Corallococcus caeni: one gene and its partner. The protein of the gene in region 1 purifies or fractionates together with the protein of each later gene. This does not show direct contact. Links are inferred from orthologs where the notes say so. Each region holds a gene or a part of one and is shown in the gene's direction. Other genes may lie near its edges.

Region 1 (6,165 bases):
ACTACCTCCTGAAGAAGCTGTTCACCGCGCTGGGCGTCGTGCAGGTGGAGAACCAGGCTCGAATATGACACGCGTCCACGGTGCCCGGTCTGGGCATCACGTTCGGTCGCGGCGGCGCCACGACGTTCCAGCAGGACCTGCAGCACTCGGACTGCATTCTCATCCAGGGCTCCAACATGGCCGAGTGCCATCCGGTGGGCTTCCAGTGGGTGATGGAGGCGAAGGCCCGGGGCGCGAAGGTCATCCACGTCGACCCTCGCTACACGCGCACCAGCGCGGTGGCGGACGTGTACGCGCCCATCCGCGTGGGCACGGACATCGCGTTCCTGGGCGGGCTCATCCACTACGTGCTGGAGCACGAGCGGTACTTCCGCGACTACGTGGTGCAGTACACCAACGCGGCCACGCTCATCCGCGAGGACTTCGTGGACACGGAGGACCTGGAGGGCCTCTTCAGCGGCTACCAGCCGAAGGACAACCGCTATGACATCACGACCTGGCAGTACCAGGGCGTGCCGGGCGCCGTGCCCGCGGCGGGCCACAAGGAGCTGACGGACGAGCCGGGCGCGGGCGGCGGCGGACACGACCACCGGGTGGACGTGCACGAGGAGCACCGCGACGAGACGCTCCAGCATCCGCGGTGCGTGTTCCAGCTCTTGAAGCGCCACTTCTCCCGCTACACGCCGAAGGTGGTGTCCCAGGTGTGCGGCGTGGACGAGGCGCTGTTCCTCCAGGTGGCGAAGACGCTGTGTGACAACTCCAACCCGGAGCGCACCAGCGCGTTCTGCTACGCGGTGGGCTGGACGCAGCACTCGGTGGGCGTGCAGTACATCCGCACGGCGGCCATCCTCCAGTTGCTGCTGGGCAACATCGGCCGGCCGGGGGGCGGCATCCTCGCCTTGCGCGGGCACGCGTCCATCCAGGGCTCCACGGACATCCCCACGCTCTACAACCTGCTGCCGGGCTACCTGCCCATGCCGCACGCCATCCCCACCCCGGACGGGCTGGAGCAATACATCCGCAACAACAAGTCCGGCAGCGGCTGGTGGTCGGAGTTCCCCAAGTACGCGGTGTCGCTGCTCAAGGCGTGGTTCGGGGACAGGGCCACGAAGGACAACGACTACCTCTTCGACCACCTGCCCCGGCTGACGGGGAACCACTCGCACATGCAGACGGTGGCGGACATGGCGGACGGGAAGCTCCAGGGCTACTTCGTCATGGGGGAGAACCCCGCCGTGGGCAGCATGAACGGGGCGCTCCAGCGCAAGGGGCTGCGCAAGCTGGACTGGCTGGTGGTGCGCGACTTCACCCTCATCGAGACGGCGGAGTTCTGGCGCACGGCGCCGGAGGTGCAGGCCGGGCAGGTGCGGCCGGAGGACATCCAAACGGAGGTGTTCTTCTTCCCGGCCGCCGCGCACACGGAGAAGGACGGCAGCTTCACCAACACGCAGCGGCTGCTGCAATGGCATCACAAGGCGGTAGAGCCGGCGGGGGACGCGCGCAGCGAGCTGCACTTCGCCTACCACCTGGGACGCAAGCTGCGCGCCCTCTACGCGGGCTCCACGGACCCCAAGGACGCGCCGCTGCTGGACCTGACGTGGGACTACCCCACGCACGGGCCGCACGCGGAGCCCTCCGCGGAGGCCGTGCTCAAGGAGATCAACGGCTACACGGTGGCGGACGGCAAGCCGGTGGACGGCTTCACGGCGCTGAAGGACGACGGCTCCACGGCGAGCGGCTGTTGGATCTACTCGGGCTGCTACAAGGACGGCGTCAACCAGACGGCGCGGCGCAAGCCGGGGCAGGCGCAGACGTGGGTGGCGCCCGAGTGGGGCTGGGCGTGGCCGTCCAACCGGCGGATGCTCTACAACCGCGCGTCGGCGGACGTGGACGGCAAGCCCTGGAGCGAGCGCAAGCGCTACGTGTGGTGGGACGCCGGGGAGAAGAAGTGGACCGGAGAGGACGTGCCGGACTTCATCGTGGACCGGCCGCCGGAGTACCGGCCCCCCGAGGGCGCGACGGGGCTGGCGACGCTCGCGGGCAATGATCCGTTCCTGATGCAGGCGGACGGCAAGGGCTGGCTCTTCGCGCCCAGCGGGATGATGGACGGGCCGCTGCCCACGCACTACGAGCCCATGGAGTCGGTGGTGCCCAACCCGCTCTACGCGCAGCAGTGCAGCCCCACGCGCGAGGAGTGGAGGCGCAAGGACAATCCCTATCACCGGGCCTGGGGCGACCCGCGCTACCCGTACGTCGTCACGACCTACCGGCTCACCGAGCACCACACCGCGGGCGGCATGTCGCGCTGGCTGTCCTGGCTGAGCGAGCTGCAGCCGGAGATGTTCTGTGAAATCTCCCCGGAGCTGGCGCGGGAGAAGGGGCTGAGGAACGGGGACTGGTGCACGCTGGCCACGGCGCGAGGGGACCTGGAGTGCAGGGCGCTGGTCACGGAGCGCATCCGCCCGCTGAAGGTGAAGGGAAGGCGGGTGCACCAGATTGGCCTGCCGTACCACTGGGGCGTCACGGGGCGCGTGCGCGGTGAAGGGGCCAACGAGCTGACGGCGTTCGTCGCGGATCAGAACGTGGACATCCAGGAGTCGAAGGCGTTCACGGCGGACCTGCGGGCGGGGCGGATGCGCTCGGGCGAGCGGGCCGCGGCGGGCGCGGCGCCGCCTCCGCTCACGGTACCGGAGGTGCCTCGCGACGTGACGCCGCCGGGTGAGGCGGACCACACGGAAGCGCAGGAACCCGAGGGGAAGGGATAGGCGCATGGGGAGCCGCAAGGGGTTCTTCACGGACACGACGCTCTGCATCGGCTGCAAGGCGTGCGAGGTCGCGTGCAAGCAGTGGAACCAGCTTCCGGACGACGGCTTCCACTTCACGGGCATGTCGTACGACCAGACGGCGCACCTGGGCGCGTCGACGTGGCGGCACGTGGCGTTCGTGGAGCGGCCGGTGCCGTTGCAGGGGCAGACGTCGGGCGCGGGGGACTTCTCCTGGCTGATGATGTCGGACGTGTGCAAGCACTGCCAGCGCGCGGCCTGTCTGGAGGCGTGTCCCACGGGCGCCATCGTGCGCACGGAGTTCGACACGGTCTACGTGCAGCCGGACGTGTGCAACGGCTGCGGCTACTGCGTGTCGGCGTGTCCGTTCGGCGTGATTGACCGGCGCGAGGACGACGGGCGCGCGTGGAAGTGCACGCTCTGTTACGACCGCATCAGCGACGACCAGACGCCCGCGTGCGCGAAGGCGTGTCCCACGGCGTCCATCCAGTACGGCGACCTGGACGAACTGCACGCGCGAGCGGAGACGCGCGTGCGCGACCTGCACCAGCAGGGCGTGACGGACGCGTACCTGTACGGCAAGGACGCGGAAGGACAGCCGGGCACGGGCGGGCTCAACGCGTTCTTCCTGCTGTTGGACAAGCCGGAGGTCTACAACCTGCCGCCCGACCCCGTGGTGCCGACGAAGAAGGCGCTGCGGTCGTGGGCGTCCGTGGCGATGGGCGCGGTGGGCATGGTGGCCGTGGCGGTGGGCGCGGTGGTGTTGGGGCGGGAGGGGTGATGAGCGACGACACGCTGTTGGACCGGCTGCAGCGCAAGGCGGACGGGCGGAACATCGATCCGCGCGCGGGCATCCTGGAGGGCGAGGGTGCCCAGCAGCGGGTGAAGGATCCGGAGCCCACGAGGCAGGGGATGGACGTGTTGTCCACGGTGCCGTCGAGGTCAGGGCCGGACAGCGCGGAGGCGCCGAGCTACTACGGCATGCCGGTGTTGAAGGAGCCGCTGTGGATCTGGACCGTGCCCGCGTACTTCTACGTGGGCGGGGTGGCGGGCGCGGCGAGCGTGCTCGGGGTGGCGCTGGAGTCCTTCGGAGGGCGTCGGCTGGGGCGGCTGGCGGAGCGCTGTCACACGGTGGGCCTGGCGGGCGACATCATGAGCGCGGGGCTGTTGATCCACGACCTGGGCAGGCCGTCCCGCTTCCTGAACATGCTGCGCGTGTTCCGGCCCACGTCGCCCATGAGCATGGGGTCGTGGGTGCTGGCGGGTTCGGGCGCGGTGAACTCGGCGGCGTGGGTGCTGCGGCGGAGGCCCGGGGTCCTGGGCGGCATGGGGCGAGTGGCGGGCTGGATGGGCGCGGTGCTGGGCCTGCCGCTCGCGGGGTACACGGCGGTGCTGGTGAGCAACACGGCGGTGCCCCTGTGGCAGCAGGTGGGGCGCACGCTGCCGCTGTTCTTCATGTCCTCCGCGACGGCGAGCGCGGGGAGCCTGTTGTCCCTGTTCCCGCACACGGACAAGGAGGAGCGAGTGCTGCGCCGCTTCCGCATCGCGGGCAAGGTGGCGGAGCTGTTCACGCGCGAAGCGGTGGAGCTGGAGGCGCGGCAGGTCGTGGAGGTGGGCAAGCCGCTGCGCTCGGGAGTGTCTGGAGCGCTGTGGATGCTGTCGCGGACGTGTTCGCTGGCGGGGCTGGTGGTGGACGTACTGCCGGGGCGGTCGCGGTGGAAGCAGGTGACAGCGGACGTGCTGTCCACGGTGGGCGCGGTGGCCGTGCGCTACGGCATCATCCAGGCGGGCAAGGCCTCCGCCCGGAATCCACAGGCCACGTTCCAGGGACAGCGACAGGGACTGGGTGCGGCGCAGGTGGACGGGAACACGGTGGCGTCGGACGGAAAGCCGCTGAGCTTCCCGTTGCCCGTGCTGGGCCAGGCCAGCCCTCCCAGGCCGGATGCACCGTATGCACGGTTCATGGTGACGCAGCCGCAGCCGTTATGATCAGGGCAACGTGACGCCGTAACGCGCCAGGTCCTCCGGCGTGTTCACGTTCGCCAGCGCGCGCAGCTCCGGATCCACCGCGCGCAGTGCGTCCACGAGCAGCGTCCGGGTGCGGAGGCGCATCAGCACCCGCCGCATGGAGGGATCCTCCGTCAGCGCTTCACCCCACCGCGTGACCAGCTCCGTGCGGTACGCCGCGAAGAGTGGCTCCCACCGTCCGTCGCGCTCGAAGCACACCGCGTCCACGTCAATGGCCCGCGCGTCCAACACCACCCGCGCCGCGGACTCCGTGACGAACGGCATGTCACACGCCACCACGAAGACCCACGCTGTGTGCGCCGCACCCAGGGCCGCATGGACGCCTCCGGGCGCTCCCTTGCCCTTCACCGCGTCCGCTACCGTGCGAAGCCCGAAGCGCTCGTACGGTTCCGGAACATTCGCCACCAGCACCACGTCCTCGAAATGCGACCCGAATGCCCGCAGGCGTTCCAGGGTTGTGAGCCCTCCCACGCTCAGCAGCCCCTTGGCCACACCTCCCAGACGGGTCCCCTGCCCTCCTGCCAGGATGGCCAGTGTCACGTCGGGAAAGGTCGCGGATCCGTCCATGTCCGCCGACCCTACACACCTCCCTCCCGCCCGGGAAACACGCCACTCCCCGGATTTCGCCAAGCCCCAGAGGGAGGGAGCAGCCTCCGTTCCCACGCCACCCGTGGACAAGGCACGCGCCCCCCGTCGTAGAGTCCAGCTCCCCCTCCTGGACGCATGCCGCTGACTCCCCTCCCCGCCGCGCGACTGGCCGCGCTCGATGCCATCGCGCCCGCGGCCCCCGCGCGCCTTCCCCTGCTGGAAGCCCATGGCCGGTTCCTCGCCGCTGGTGTCGTCGCCTCACGCGCGCTGCCCGGCTGCGACAACTCCGCCATGGACGGGTGGGCCGTGCGCGCTGAGGAGACCCGGGGCGCCAACCGCGACCGCCCCGCGCGCCTGCGCATCGTCGACACCGTCTACGCCGGCCACCTGCCGCGCCGCGCCCTCCAGCCCGGCGAAGCCGCGCGCGTCTTCACCGGCGCCCCGCTCTCCCCCGGCGCCGACGCCGTCGTCCGTCAGGAGGCCGCGCGCCCCACCGACGACGGCGCCCACGTGGACCTCTTCGTCTCCGTCGGGCCCGGCCACGACCTGCGCCGCGCCGGCGAAGAGGTGATGCCCGGCACGCCGCTGTTCGCCGCGGGCCAGCGCGTGGACGCCACCGTGCTCGGCGTGCTCGCGTCGCTGGGTGAGGCCACCGCGCTCGTGCGCCCCGCGCCGCGCGTCGCCGTCGTCGCCACCGGGGATGAGCTCGTCCCTCCCGGCCAGCCCGCGCAAGCCCACCAGGTCTTCGAGAGCAACCGCCTCCTCG
Region 2 (6,176 bases), on another replicon or contig:
CACCATGTGGTGGAACTCACCCTGCGTGGACGTGATGTAGTGCTCGCCCGTGTTGCCGGTGCGCTCGATGATTTTACGGGCCATCAGCCGCGCGTTGCGCCGGACCAGCGCGCGCACGGAGCGGTCCGCGTGCGCGTGCTCCAGCAGGTCCGACAGCAGCGCCAGCGCCTCGCGCCACCGGGGCTCGCCGCGCGGCGCGACCAGCACCCGTGCGATGGCCTCCATCCGGTCCAGGCCGTGCCGGATGCGCTCCAGCCGGTACACCAGGTCCACGCTGACGCCGGACTCCTCCAGGTGACGCGTGACGGTGCCCACCACGCCCCGGCAGTCCTCCACCACGCGGGCCAGGTCCGCCAGCGCCTCCTGCGCTCCGTCGCGCGCCAGCACCGCGTCGCACACCAGCCGCAGCCGCAGGAAGGGGGACGCGCGGAAGGACATCTCCGGGGTGCGGTCGCGCACGTCCTCCGCCAGCCCCAGCCCCGCCACCTGCACGCCCAGCAGCAGCAGCGCGTCCATCAGGTCCCCGCGCACACGCGAGGACGGGGTGGGGTCCGGTGGGGGCGGCTCGCCCACCAGCGCCGTCAGCCGCGCCAGCAGCGCAGGCGACAGCGCGCCCAGCCACTTCGCGTCCTGCGGCACCGGGAACAGGCGCAGGAGCAGCTCCGACAGCTTGCCCGGCTCCGGCGGCGCGGGCAGCACGCCGCGCACGAAGCGGTCCGTCAGCTCGGAGAAGAAGCCGTTGCCCGCGCTCAGGCCCACCTGGGCGAAGAGCTTCAGCCCCCGGCTGCCCGCGCACACCCCCGACACCAGTCGGGTGACGGACGCGCGGAAGGGGGGCTCGCCCTCCAGCACGCGCACCAGCAGCGCCAGCCGGGAGTTCGCGGGGGACAGCGCGCCGTCGTCCGCGTCCGTGAGGCCATGGGCGGGGATGCGGTCGCGCATCCAGTGGATCCACTGCTCCACCCACGCCAGGCGCGGCTCCAGGCCGTCACCGGGGACCTCCAGCAGCAGCCGGAGCAGGTCCCGGACCGCGGGGTGCCCGGGGGCCCGGGGCGCGTACTGCACACAGAACGCGTCCATCTCACGGTCGGACGGCGCGCCGCGGAGCAGAAGCCGTGGGGCGGGGGTCGAAACACTCATTCGCCAGGCGCTCCAGGGGAGGGGAACGCCCAAGCCTACCCGGCCCGCGCCTCCCCAGGAACCCATGGGGAGGACGAGGGCCTGGTTGTCTGGCTGCTTGGGAGCGGGGGCAGCTGGATTACTTCAGCTTCACCGTACCCAGCTCATCGTTCTTCTTGCGCATGGCGCCGAGCAGGCCGTCCCAGCCGCCTTCCTTGAAGAGGGGGCGGACCTGATCATCGCGGATGCCGGTGAGCATGGAATCGCCCAGCACGGACACGTCCACGACCTTCCAGCCGCTGCCCACCTTCTCCACGGCGTACTTGAGCTTCATCTCCTGCTTCTTCAGCGGGTGGTTGATGAAGATGGTGGAGCCCACGAGCGCCTTGTCGCCCGTCACCTGGGGCTCGTCGTAGGTGATGGAGTCCAGGTTCTTGAAGTTCTCGCGGACCTTGGGGAAGGCGATCTTCGCGAAGAGGTTCTGGAAGAGCTGGGTGAATTCCTTGCGCTGGGCGTCCGTGGCCTTGGTCCACTCGTCGCCGAGCAGGAAGAGGCCCTGCTGGTCGCTGCCCAGGTTCTCCAGGGCCTTGAGGTCCTTCTCGTAGCGCACGGACTGCACCACGGTCTTCACCGGCTTGGTGATGGCTTCCGAGGCCTTGGGCGCGGCGAGCGCGGGCACGGCGAAGGTGAGGGCAACCAGGAAGGGAAGGGTGCGAATGCGAGCGTTCACGTTCATATGGGTCGGTGACCTCCAGAAGAAGGGCGCGGGTCCTGTAGCCCAGGGGAACGCCCCGCGGACCATTAAATTCATCCGGCGGGCAGGCGCACCCGCCGCGTCGGGTCCGCCCGGCCGACAGGCGCTTTGCCCGAATAAACCCGGGCCGCTGCAGGTTTGACTCTGCTGGGACCGCACGTTTAGTGTCCGCCCCCTGCGCTGCGTCACCGAATTAGCGCGAAGCCCGAGACGACATGCCTACCGACTTCCTGTTCACGTCTGAATCCGTCACCGAGGGCCACCCGGACAAGATCGCCGACCAGATCTCCGACGGTGTGCTCGATGCCATCATCGCCAAGGATCCGCAGGCGCGCGTCGCCGTGGAGACGCTCGTCAAGACGGGCCTCGCCATCGTCGCGGGTGAGGTGACGACGAACACCTACGTGGACATCCCGAAGATCGTCCGCTCCACCATCACGCGCATCGGCTACACCGATAGCTCCATGGGCTACGACGGCAACACCTGCGGCGTCATGGTGGCCATCGAGGGCCAGAGCCAGGACATCGCGCGCGGCGTGGACAACAAGAAGGACCAGGGCGCCGGCGACCAGGGCATGATGTTCGGCTTCGCGTGCGACGAGACGCCGGAGCTGATGCCCGCGCCCATCCACTACGCGCACGCGCTGACCCGCCGCCTGGCGGAGGTGCGCCGCAAGAACCACCCGTGGATCCGCCCGGACGGCAAGAGCCAGGTCACGGTGGAGTACAAGGACGGCAAGCCGGTCCGCATCGACGCGGTGGTGCTGTCCACGCAGCACTCGGATGACGTCTCCAACAAGAAGATCCAGGAGGCCATCCGCGAGGACGTCATCCTGAAGGTCCTGCCGAAGAAGCTCATCGACAACAAGACCAAGTTCTTCATCAACCCCACGGGCCGCTTCGTCATCGGCGGCCCCATGGGCGACTCGGGCCTCACCGGCCGCAAGATCATCGTCGACACCTACGGCGGCATGGGCCGTCACGGCGGCGGCGCGTTCAGCGGCAAGGACCCGTCCAAGGTGGACCGCTCGGCCGCGTACATGGGCCGCTACATCGCGAAGAACGTCGTGGCGGCGGGCCTGGCCAGCCGTTGCGAGGTGCAGGTCTCCTACGCCATCGGCGTGGCGGAGCCCGTCAGCGTGATGGTGGAGACCTTCGGCACGTCCACCGTGCCGGAAGAGCAGATTGCCCGCGCCGTGCGCCAGACGTTCGGCCTGCGTCCGCGTGAAATCACGGAGCACCTGGACCTGCTGCGGCCCATCTACCAGAAGACCGCCGCGTACGGTCACTTCGGCCGCTCGGACAAGGAGTTCACCTGGGAGCGCACGGACAAGAAGGACGCGCTCCGCGAGGCGGCCTCCTCCGCCGCCCCCGCCAAGACGCGCACGCCGCGCCTGAAGGCGGTCTGACGCACCACCGGAAGCACTTCGGTTGAGCCCACGCGCTCGTCCCCTCCCGGGGGCGAGCGCGTTTTCATTGGCCGGGCATGCAGGCGGGCTGAAGGCGCCCCCTCTGCCTGCTGCGCGCGGTGACACGACACGCTGGCGCGTCCCACGCGACGCTTCGGCCAGAAAGACAGACATGGCCTCCCGGCGCGGCGCGCGGTGAAGGCGGAGTGAAGCGGGCCTGCTGATTGCAATCGCTGTCATCCCGGAAGGCAGAGGGGCCTTCCGTGAGGGACACGCCGACAACGGCCTGGGCCGTCGGTGTGCCGGAAAGACAGACATGGACAAGAAGAAGCGCCGTCAGCGCGGCATGACGCTGATTGAGATCATGGTCGTCATCACCATCCTGGGCCTCATCGCCGCCGCCGTGGGCGTGTCGGTGATGGGGCAGTTCGGCCAGGCGAAGCGGCAGCGGGTGACGCTGGACTTCGGCTCGCTGGGCCAGGGCCTCCAGCTGTACGCGATGAAGAAGGGAAAGCTGCCGGACACCACGGCAGGGCTGCGCGCATTGGTGGAGGAGCGCGTCCTCAACGAACTGCCGCGCGACCCCTGGGGCAATGACTACGTGTACACGCTGGACCGGGGTGTGCCGGCCATCGTGTCGCTGGGCGCGGATGGCGCGCCGGGCGGCGACGGCGATGACCAGGACCTCTCGTCACTCGACCGGGACGCGCGGTCCAAGGGGTGACGGGAGGAAAAAAGGGTGCTGCCCGAGTGGAGAAGCCACGATTGGGTGGCGTTTCAGGCCAAGGCGGATTCGAACCGCGGGCTCCCGTGAAGGAGCCCTACCAGAGCGTGTAGGGCCTCTCCGGCCGGGCAGCACTCCCAGGGACGCAGGCGCCGCGAAAATCCTGACGGGGGATTTTCGCGGGCCTTTTTCAGTCCGTGGGGAAGGTGTCGAGCGTGAGGGTCTCCGGAGGGACCTTCAGCTCGCGCGGCAGCTTGAGGACGCCGTCCAGGTAGCGCCAGCCGGTGCCGTCGTGGCGGAAGTCCGAGCGCTCCACGAAGGACTGGTCCTTCCCCTTCTCGAACACCCTGGCGAAGAAGAGGACGCGGGAGAGCCCCGTCGCGTCCGGGGGCTGGTGGCCCAGCACCACCAGCCCCGGGTACTGGTGGGCCTGCGCGAAGGCGCGCAGCTCGCGCACGACGTCCGCTTCCGGACGGGCCCGCATCGGGTGGTCGGGGTGGAGCGTCTTCCACAGGTAGGCGGCTTCACGCTGGGCGAAGGCGCTGTAGCGGCTGCGCATGAGGCGCTCGGCGTCAGGGGCTTCCGCCTCGCCTTTGTGGAAGGGGGCGCAGCACTGCTTGTAGCGCTGGCCGGAGGAGCAGGGACACAGGGGGGCGGGGGGCATGGCGGGGCCCAGCCTACCCGGGTTGCCGGGGCGGACGGTCGGGTGGCGGACCCGGGCCCCGGGGTGGGGAACCTTCGCGCTTGCGGGGCAGGGGGGCAGGGCATATCCCTGGCGGCCACGCCCCCTATGAGCCTGCTCGAAGCCATCGTCCTGGGTCTGGTCCAGGGTCTCACGGAGTTCTTGCCCATCAGCTCCACCGCGCACCTGCGCATCGCGCCGGAGCTGTTCGGCTGGCCCGACCCGGGCGCCGCGTACTCGGCCATCATCCAACTGGGCACGGTGGCCGCGGTGCTCATCTACTTCCGCAAGGACATCGTCGCGCTGGTGAAGGCGTTCGTCCTGGGGCTGGTGAAGCGCGACCCGTTCGGCACGCTGGAGGCGCGGCTCGCGTGGTTCGTGGGCGTGGGCACGCTGCCCATCGGCATCTGCGGGCTGGCGTTCAAGAAGGTCATCGAGACGCAGTTCCGGTCGCTGTACGTCATCGCGTTCAGCCTCATCGTGCTGGCCATCGTGCTGTTCGTCGTGGAGAAGCGCGCGTCGCACCAGCGCACCGTGGCGGACATGACGTGGAAGGACGGCATCGTCATTGGCCTGTGGCAGGCGCTGGCGCTGGTGCCGGGCTCGTCGCGCTCCGGCACGACGCTCACGGGCGGCCTGTCGCTGGGGCTCAAGCGCGAGGACGCGGCGCGCTACTCGTTCCTCTTGTCCATCCCGGCGACGACGCTGGCGGGCATCTTCGAGTTGAAGCACCTCCTGGAGGCCACGCAGCGTCCTTCCACGGTGGCGCTGGTGGTGGGGACGCTGGTGGCCTTCCTGTCGGGCATGGCCGCCATCGCGTGGCTGTTGAGCTTCCTGAAGCGCCGCACCACGCTGGTGTTCGTGGTGTACCGCATCGCGCTGGGGCTGGTGCTGCTGGGGCTGTTGCAGGCGAGCATCCTCAAGCCGATGTCCGGCGTGGAGAACCTGTCCACGCCCGACGCCCCGACGAAGCCGCCGGTGGAGAAGCAGGTCACGGATTGAGGAAGGGGGAGGTCGTGCGTGTGCAGGCCCTGTTCGATGCGCTGGAGACGCGGCTGAAGGCGAGGCCGGCGCGGACCTTCGAGTGGAAGGGCCGGGCGCTGCGAGAGGCCGCGGTGCTCCTGCCCCTGTTCGAGCGGGAGGGCGTGCCCTACGTGGTCTTCACCCGGCGGCCCGCCACCCTGCGCACGCACGCGGGACAGTACGCGTTCCCGGGCGGCGGCCAGGAGGCGCGGGACGTCACGCCGCTGGAGACGGCGCTGCGCGAGAACGAGGAGGAGCTGGGCATCTCGCGCGCCAGCGTGCGGGTGCTGGGCCTGCTGGACGAGACGCCCACCACGTCCGCGTACCGCATCCGTCCCTACGTGGGCGTCATCCCGGGGGACGGCAAGTACGTGCCGAACCCGGTGGAGGTGGACCTGGTGCTGGAGGTGCCGCTGGTGCGCCTGCTGGACCCCGCCATCGTCCGCGTGGAGCGGCACCTCTGGG

What was found.
Region 2: the proteins of AABA78_RS33360 (region 1) and metK purify together in Escherichia coli (affinity purification with mass spectrometry; 2 studies listed by BioGRID). This does not show direct contact. The link is inferred for Corallococcus caeni from one-to-one orthologs.

What each region holds. Positions count from the first base shown.
Region 1 is NZ_BTTW01000010.1:105,353-111,517, forward strand. Bases 1,872-4,666 are described here. They hold AABA78_RS33360 (4Fe-4S dicluster domain-containing protein), read left to right. Parts: upstream 1,872-2,769; coding sequence 2,770-3,564; downstream 3,565-4,666. Other genes in these bases: nrfD (NrfD/PsrC family molybdoenzyme membrane anchor subunit), read left to right, coding at 3,564-4,666. In the rest of the region: more of nrfD, read left to right, coding at 4,667-4,772; mobA (molybdenum cofactor guanylyltransferase), read right to left, coding at 4,773-5,378; AABA78_RS33375 (molybdopterin molybdotransferase MoeA), read left to right, coding at 5,535-6,165. UniProt on the Escherichia coli protein: Formate dehydrogenase allows E.coli to use formate as major electron donor during anaerobic respiration, when nitrate is used as electron acceptor.
Region 2 is NZ_BTTW01000002.1:896,624-902,799, forward strand. Bases 1,380-4,185 are described here. They hold metK (methionine adenosyltransferase), read left to right. Parts: upstream 1,380-2,088; coding sequence 2,089-3,282; downstream 3,283-4,185. Other genes in these bases: AABA78_RS11820 (ABC transporter substrate-binding protein), read right to left, coding at 1,380-1,849; AABA78_RS11830 (type II secretion system protein GspG), read left to right, coding at 3,599-4,006. Also shown: AABA78_RS11815 (site-specific recombinase), read right to left, coding at 1-1,140; more of AABA78_RS11820, read right to left, coding at 1,259-1,379; AABA78_RS11835 (YchJ family protein), read right to left, coding at 4,197-4,670; AABA78_RS11840 (undecaprenyl-diphosphate phosphatase), read left to right, coding at 4,797-5,690; AABA78_RS11845 (NUDIX hydrolase), read left to right, coding at 5,705-6,176. UniProt on the Escherichia coli protein: Catalyzes the formation of S-adenosylmethionine (AdoMet) from methionine and ATP.